DNA from 3 places in the Sanguibacter sp. 25GB23B1 genome. Region 2 is predicted to be linked to each of the others. Evidence: predicted binding sites of a transcription regulator. Region 2 holds the regulator's gene; each other region holds the start of a gene.

Region 1 (2,264 bases), on a different contig from region 2:
GCCCAGCTCGCGCACGCACCGTCCGGCGCGATCCTCGTCGGGAGCCACGGGGCGGAGCGCGGCGCGATCCAGCAGGACCCGAGCGACGACACGAGCACCCGCCTGCCCGACCTCGTGCGCGAGCCCTTCACCGTGACCTCCGAGCAGGCATCGATGCTCTCCGAGGTCACCGAGGGGCTCGAGGCGGTCGCGAGCCGGGTCGAGGGCGCCTGGGTCGAGCACAAGCCGTCCGCGGCCGTCCTGCACACCCGCCTGTCGGCGGAGGCCGCCGCCGCGGAAGCCTCGGCGGAGGCGGTCGCGCTCGGTGAGCGTCTGGGCGCCCACGTCATGAGCGGCAAGGGCGTCGTCGAGGTCGCGGTGGTCGAGACGTCGAAGGGGCAGGCGCTCCTCGACCTGCGCGCCGAGCTCGGGGCTCCGGTCGTCTTCTACATGGGCGACGACGTGACGGACGAGCGTGCGTTCGCCGTCCTCGGGGACGAGGACCTCACGGTGAAGGTCGGCTCCGGCGAGACCGTCGCCCGCCTGCGGGTGGCCGACACCGACGAGGCGGCCGAGATGCTCACCGCGCTCGCGGACGCCCTCGAGCAGGCGCTCGCCTAAGCCTGCGGGCAGGTGTCGCCGGCAGCACCATGTGACGGCTGACACAAGCGCGTGTACGATGCTCGACAGGCTCAGGTCGCCACGACCGGGGTCACAACTGAAGACGAGTGTCAGCGCGGACACCATGCACCACGCGAAGCGAGACACCCCATTCACTACGGATCGTCCGGCACGTACCTGCCGGTGAAGGGATGCCATCACCATGGCTACAGTTACTTTCGACCACGCCAGCCGCATCTACCCCGGGACCGAGCGCCCCGCGGTGGACCAGCTCAACCTCCACGTCGAGGACGGCGAGTTCCTCGTCCTCGTGGGCCCCTCGGGCTGTGGAAAGTCGACCTCCCTGCGCATGCTCGCAGGTCTCGAGGACGTCAACGCGGGCCGCATCCTCATCGGTGACCGCGACGTCACCGACGTGCAGCCCAAGGACCGCGACATCGCGATGGTCTTCCAGAACTACGCGCTGTACCCGCACATGTCCGTCGCGGACAACATGGGCTTCGCCCTGAAGATCGCCGGCAAGCCGAAGGCCGAGATCCGCTCACGCGTCGAAGAGGCCGCGAAGATCCTCGACCTCAGCGAGTACCTCGACCGCAAGCCGAAGGCGCTCTCCGGTGGCCAGCGCCAGCGCGTCGCCATGGGCCGTGCGATCGTCCGTCAGCCGCAGGTCTTCCTCATGGACGAGCCGCTGTCGAACCTCGACGCCAAGCTCCGCGTCCAGACCCGCACGCAGATCGCGTCGCTGCAGCGTCGCCTCGGCGTCACGACCGTCTACGTCACGCACGACCAGACCGAGGCGCTCACCATGGGCGACCGCATCGCGGTCCTCAAGGACGGCCTCCTCCAGCAGGTCGGCACCCCGCGCGAGATGTACGACGCCCCCCAGAACGTCTTCGTCGCCGGCTTCATCGGCTCCCCCGCGATGAACCTCGGCACGTTCACGATCAACAACGGCGTCGCCCAGATCGGTCAGGCGCGCATCCCGATCTCCCGCAGCGCCATCGCCGGCATGACGGCCGAGGACAAGGGCAAGGTCACCCTCGGGTTCCGCCCCGAGGCCCTCGACATCGTCGACGCCTCCGACCCGTCCGCGATCCCCATCGAGGTGAACATCGTCGAGGAGCTCGGCTCCGACGCATACGTCTACGGCACCCTCAAGGGCGTCGACGGCGTCGACCTCCACTCCGCCGGTGCAGGCGACCACGAGGTCATCGTGCGCATCAACCCGCGCACGGCACCCGCGAAGGGCGAGCGCATCCACGTCTCGATCCGCGCGGGCCAGGAGCACGTCTTCTCCGCGAGCACCGGTCTCCGGCTCGACAGCATCTGACGTAGGTTGAGGGGGCGGGTCCGGCCGAGAGGCTGAACCCGCCCCCTTCGCTCTGTCCGCACGAGCCCGCGCGGACACCGGCTCCCCCGGCCCGCTCCGACCCACGGAAAGGAACACCCCCGTGGCGCAGAACCTCCAGATCACGGCGGCGTCACCCGACCCCGCCCTGCTCGACCTCCCGTGGGACGTCCCGCTCGAGGAGTGGCCGGCCTCCGTGCTCGCCGCCCTCCCTCGCGGTCTGTCGCGGCACGTCGTGCGGTTCGTCCGGCTGTCCGGAGGGGTCATCGCGGTCAAGGAGATCGGCGAGTCGGTCGCGTACCGCGAGTACGAGCTG
Region 2 (2,264 bases):
GCGATGAGGTCGCCGATCTCGACCGGCGTCGCCGTGACGAGCCACACCTGGTGGCCCGCGGCGAGGTGCGCGTCGAGGAGCTTCTGCGTCCCGGGGAAGATCCGCAGGGCGAGCACCTGGTCGTACACCTCTTCGCCGATCGCGACGACCTCGGCGACCGAGTGGCCCGTCATGAGGTGCAGCGCGCGCGAGCGGACCTCGTCGATCTGCTGCCGGCTCTCGCCGAAGGCCATGTAGCGGGCCTGCTGGAAGAAGAAGTTGACGAGGTCCCGCTTGCGGAAGAACCCGCGGGCGTAGAGGCCCCGCGCGAGGTGGAACGACGAGGCCCCGCGGATGATCGTGTTGTCGACGTCGAAGAACGCGGCGACCTGCGGGACGCGCTCGTCCGCGACGGGTGGGGCCTCTGGTTCGGTGAGCGTCGTGGCCGCGAGCTGTTGCGCGGCGGCCTCGGCCACTGCTTCTCCGGTCTCCGGGTCAGACTCGTCGGTGCGCACACGCCCCACTGTAGTCAGCACTCTAGGGTTGGTCCCGTGAACGTGGGTGGAGCAGCACATGAACGGTCGGGCGCCGCGAGCACCGACGACACCGCTGGCGCGTCGCGCGTCGTCGTCTACACGCGCACGGGGTGCCACCTGTGCGACGACGCGTGCGTGGTCGTCTCCCGCGTGTGCGGCGAGACCGGCACCTCGTGGACGACCGTCGACGTGGACGCGTCGGACGATCTGCGCGGCGTGTACGGCGACTATGTCCCCGTCGTGACCGTCGACGGTGTACAACAGGGATTCTGGCGGATCGACGAGGACCGGCTGCGACGGCTCCTCGCCCGCTGACGCTGCGGGTGGGGAGGACGAGGGTGACCGGACCGGACGAGCTGGTGCGCCGGATGCCCTCGGCGAGCATCGAGCGCCTGCCCGTCTACCTGCGGGTGCTGTCCGACCTCGCGGCGCGGGGCGTGGTCGGTACCTCGTCGACGGAGCTCGCCGAGCTCGCCGGCGTCGGGCCGGCCCAGCTGCGCAAGGACCTCAGCTATCTCGGCTCGCACGGCACCCGTGGGGTGGGGTACGACGTGCGCCGGCTCCGGGCCCGGGTGAGCGGGGCGCTCGGTGTGGCGCAGGAGCTGCAGGTCGCGATCGTCGGCGTCGGCAACCTCGGGCACGCGCTCGCGAACTACTCCGGCTTCGCGGCACGCGGGTTCACCGTCGCGGCGCTGCTCGACAGCTCGCCGAGCGTCGTCGGGCAGGAGGTGGCGGGTCGGGTGGTGGAGGACGTGGCGCGGCTCGACGAGGTCGTCCGGGAGCGCGGGGTGTCGATCGTCGTCATCGCGACGCCGGGGGAGGGCGCACAGGAGGTGTGCGACGCGGTCGTGGCAGCCGGTGTCCGGGAGATCCTCAGCTTCGCGCCGTGCGCGCTGCAGGTGCCGCCCGGGGTCGAGCTCCGGTCCGTGGACGTCGGCAGCGAGCTGCAGATCCTCGCGTTCCACTCCCAGGCCCGGAGACGGGACTGACCTGCACCCTCGGCCCGTGCGGGCAGGTGCAGGTCAGTCCTGTCGTGCTGTCGAGCGACTCAGCCCTTGATGGCGGAGATGTCGATCGCGATCTTCACGGTGTCGCTGATGAGGACGCCGCCGGTCTCGAGCGCGGCGTTGTAGGTGAGGCCGAAGTCCTTGCGGGAGATCTCGGTCTTGGCCTCGAAGCCGGCGCGGCTGTTGCCGAACGGGTCCGTGGCGATGCCGACGAACTCGGTGGCGAGGGCGACCGAGCGGGTCACGCCGTTGATCGTCAGGTCGCCGGTGACGGCGAAGTCGTCGCCGGAGGCTGCGACGGAGGTGGAGGTGAACGTCCACACCGGGTTCTTCTCGACGTCCCAGAAGTCGGCGCTCTTGAGGTGGCCGTCGCGGTCGGGGTTGCCCGTGTTGATGGACGCTGCGTCGAGCTCGGCGCTGACGGAGGAGCTCTCGATGTCCTCGCCGACGGTGACGACGGCGGTCGGCACGGCGAGGCTGCCGCGGACCTTCGAGATGCCGGCGTGGCGGACGGTGAACGTCGCGGACGTGTGGGTCGGGTCAGCGGTGTAGGTGCCGGTAGCGAGTCCGGTGGGAAGAGCAGTCATGAGAATCTCCTGGGTCTGTGGTCGAGCGTGGCGCCGATCGTGCCACCTTCAATAGTTGAACTTTCTACTATGGTAGGCAGAAGAAAAGCAAGTGCGCTATACATGTGATGCAAGTCACACCTCGCGGCAGCGGCCAACCGGGGCACGCTATCGTC
Region 3 (2,264 bases), on a different contig from region 2:
TGTCGGCGAACAGCCCGCTCGTCGTCGCCGGCGGTGCCGTCGGCTCCTCGGTGGGCTCGGGGGTGGGCTCTGCTGTGGGCTCTGCCGTGGGGGTCGGGGTCACCGGCGGCTCCTCAGGGGTGCTCGTCCCGGTGCAGGGTGTCCCGTTGAGGGTGAACGACGTCGGCTCGGCGTTCGTCGAGCCGTCCCACGTCCCGATGAACCCGAAGGTCGTGCTCGATCCCGTGGCGAGCGAGCCGTTGTACGAGGCGTTCGACACGGACACGGTGGCTCCGGACTGGTTCGCGACGCCGTTCCACAGCTGGCTCACCTTCTGGCCGTCGGCATAGGTCCACCCGACGGTCCACGTCGACACGGGGGAGCCGAGGTTCGTCACGGCGACGCTGCCCTGGAACTGCCCGCCCCACTGGCCGGTGACGTCGTACTCGACCTGGCAGCCGGCGGCGGCGGCCGCGGTCGTCGAGGTGGCGAGGGCGCCGAGTCCGGTGAGTGCGACCGCGATCGCGGAGAGCGCGGCGGTTCGCCTGGTGGTGCTGATCATGCGTCGTCTCCACTCTGGGGAGGTCCCCGTGAGCTGGGGAGCGCCCCGTGATGTTCGGCGTGCCGGGCTCGACCGCCGGGTCGTCGGCCTCCACCGTAGACGGGGATCAATCGGGACCAAAACGACCTAAAGGTTTAGGGGGGTGCTCGGGCCGGCATCCGGTCGTGTCGGAGCGCCCTCGTGCCAACCCTGACGGCGCGTCGGCAACCAAGGGAAGCCTTAGCAGACAGGGCGAGCCCACATGACTAGAGTGGCCACTGTGTTTGTGACGCGCTTCACAAATACGGCGATCTCGACGCGCGTCCAGGCCGAGGACCGGCCACGACGCCGGGATCGTGCAGGCACGTCAGGCTGGTCGTGGACAGGCGGAGACATGAGACTGAACAGGACAGATGACGCCGACGTCATCGTCGTGGGGGCGGGGCCTGCCGGGTCGACCGCTGCCCACTACTGTGCGGCCGCCGGTCTCGACGTCCTCCTCCTCGAGAAGTCCTCCTTCCCCCGGGACAAGATCTGCGGCGACGGTCTCACCCCGCGCGCCGTCGGCGAGATGGTCCGCATGGGCGTCCCCATCCGCGAAGAGGACGGCTGGATCCGCAACATCGGCCTCCGTGCCGTCGCCGGCGGGCGCTCCTTCGAGTTTCCCTGGCCCGAGCTCAAGGCCTACCCCTCCTACGGTCTCGCCCGCTCGCGGATGAACCTCGACCAGACGCTCGCCGAGCACGCCCGCAGCACCGGCGCCAAGCTCATGGAGCGCACGAACGTCACCGGCCCGCTGCTCGACGAGCGCACCGGCCGCGTGGTCGGCGTGACCGCGCGGCCCGTCGACGACAACGGCCGTCGGGCCGGCGACGAGGTGACCTACCGTGCACCGGTGGTCATCGCCGCCGACGGCGTCTCGGCCCGCATGGCCATCGCGCTCGGCATCGAGAAGTCGCTCAAGCGCCCGATGGGCGTCGCGGTGCGTACCTACTTCACGAGCCCGCGGCACGACGACCCGTGGATGGAGTCCCAGCTCGAGCTCTGGGACGGCGTCCCGGGGAAGTCGAACCTCCTGCCCGGGTACGGCTGGATCTTCGCGCTCGGCGACGGGACGGTGAACGTCGGCCTCGGCTCCGTGTCCTCCACCGCCGCGGCGACGAAGATCGACTACAAGAACCTCTTCGCCCGATGGATGGCCAACGCCCCGGAGGAGTGGGAGTTCACGCCCGAGAACCAGATCGGGCCGGTGCGCGGTGCTGCGCTGCCCATGGCGTTCAACCGCAAGCCGCTCTACACCCGCGGCATGATGCTCGTCGGCGACTCCGGCGGCATGGTGAGCCCCTTCAACGGCGAAGGCATCGCGTACGCCATGCAGGCCGGCCGGGTGGCCGCGGACACGATCGCGCAGGCGCGCTCGCGGACGACCGACGCGGCGCGCGAGCGTGCGCTCGCCACCTACCCCGAGATCATGTCCCGCGACCTCGGTGGGTACTACACGCTCGGTCGCTACTTCGTGAAGCTCATCGAGCACCCCCAGGTCATGCGGATCTGCACGAGGTACGGGCTGCCGCAGCCGCTCATCATGAAGCTCGTCGTCAAGCTCCTGTCCGACTGTTACGAACCCCACGGTGGCGACGTCGTCGACCGCGTCATCGCGGGACTCACGAGGGTGGTGCCGAAAGCATGACAAATCCCTACGTCCCGCTCCTCGTCCTCATGGGCATCGCGATGGTGCTCGCCC

What was found. The regulator Rex, encoded in region 2, represses fermentation and respiration genes when NADH is low (regulators of the CRP and FNR family bind a similar motif). The targets are predictions, from matches to a motif close to CTTGTGAANNNNTTCACAAG.
Region 1: a site for Rex is predicted at 629-648, ahead of ugpC (sn-glycerol-3-phosphate ABC transporter ATP-binding protein UgpC). Genes of this name have one in related genera too.
Region 3: a site for Rex is predicted at 804-823, ahead of ABKW26_RS12985 (geranylgeranyl reductase family protein). Genes of this name have one in related genera too.

Annotation. Positions count from the first base shown of each region.
Region 1 covers NZ_JBDYKL010000054.1:10,664-12,927, reverse strand. Annotated here, with positions in the region: gene otsB (trehalose-phosphatase) at 1-600, shown strand, start outside; gene ugpC (sn-glycerol-3-phosphate ABC transporter ATP-binding protein UgpC) at 803-1,930, shown strand; gene ABKW26_RS19435 (DUF4032 domain-containing protein) at 2,052-2,264, shown strand, end outside.
Region 2 covers NZ_JBDYKL010000015.1:16,562-18,825, reverse strand. Annotated here, with positions in the region: gene ABKW26_RS10175 (HAD-IB family hydrolase) at 1-503, opposite strand, end outside; gene ABKW26_RS10170 (glutaredoxin family protein) at 531-830, shown strand; gene ABKW26_RS10165 (redox-sensing transcriptional repressor Rex) at 854-1,504, shown strand; gene ABKW26_RS10160 (YceI family protein) at 1,564-2,109, opposite strand.
Region 3 covers NZ_JBDYKL010000022.1:66,858-69,121, reverse strand. Annotated here, with positions in the region: gene ABKW26_RS12990 (glycoside hydrolase family 6 protein) at 1-541, opposite strand, end outside; gene ABKW26_RS12985 (geranylgeranyl reductase family protein) at 915-2,210, shown strand; gene ABKW26_RS12980 (NADH-quinone oxidoreductase subunit A) at 2,207-2,264, shown strand, end outside.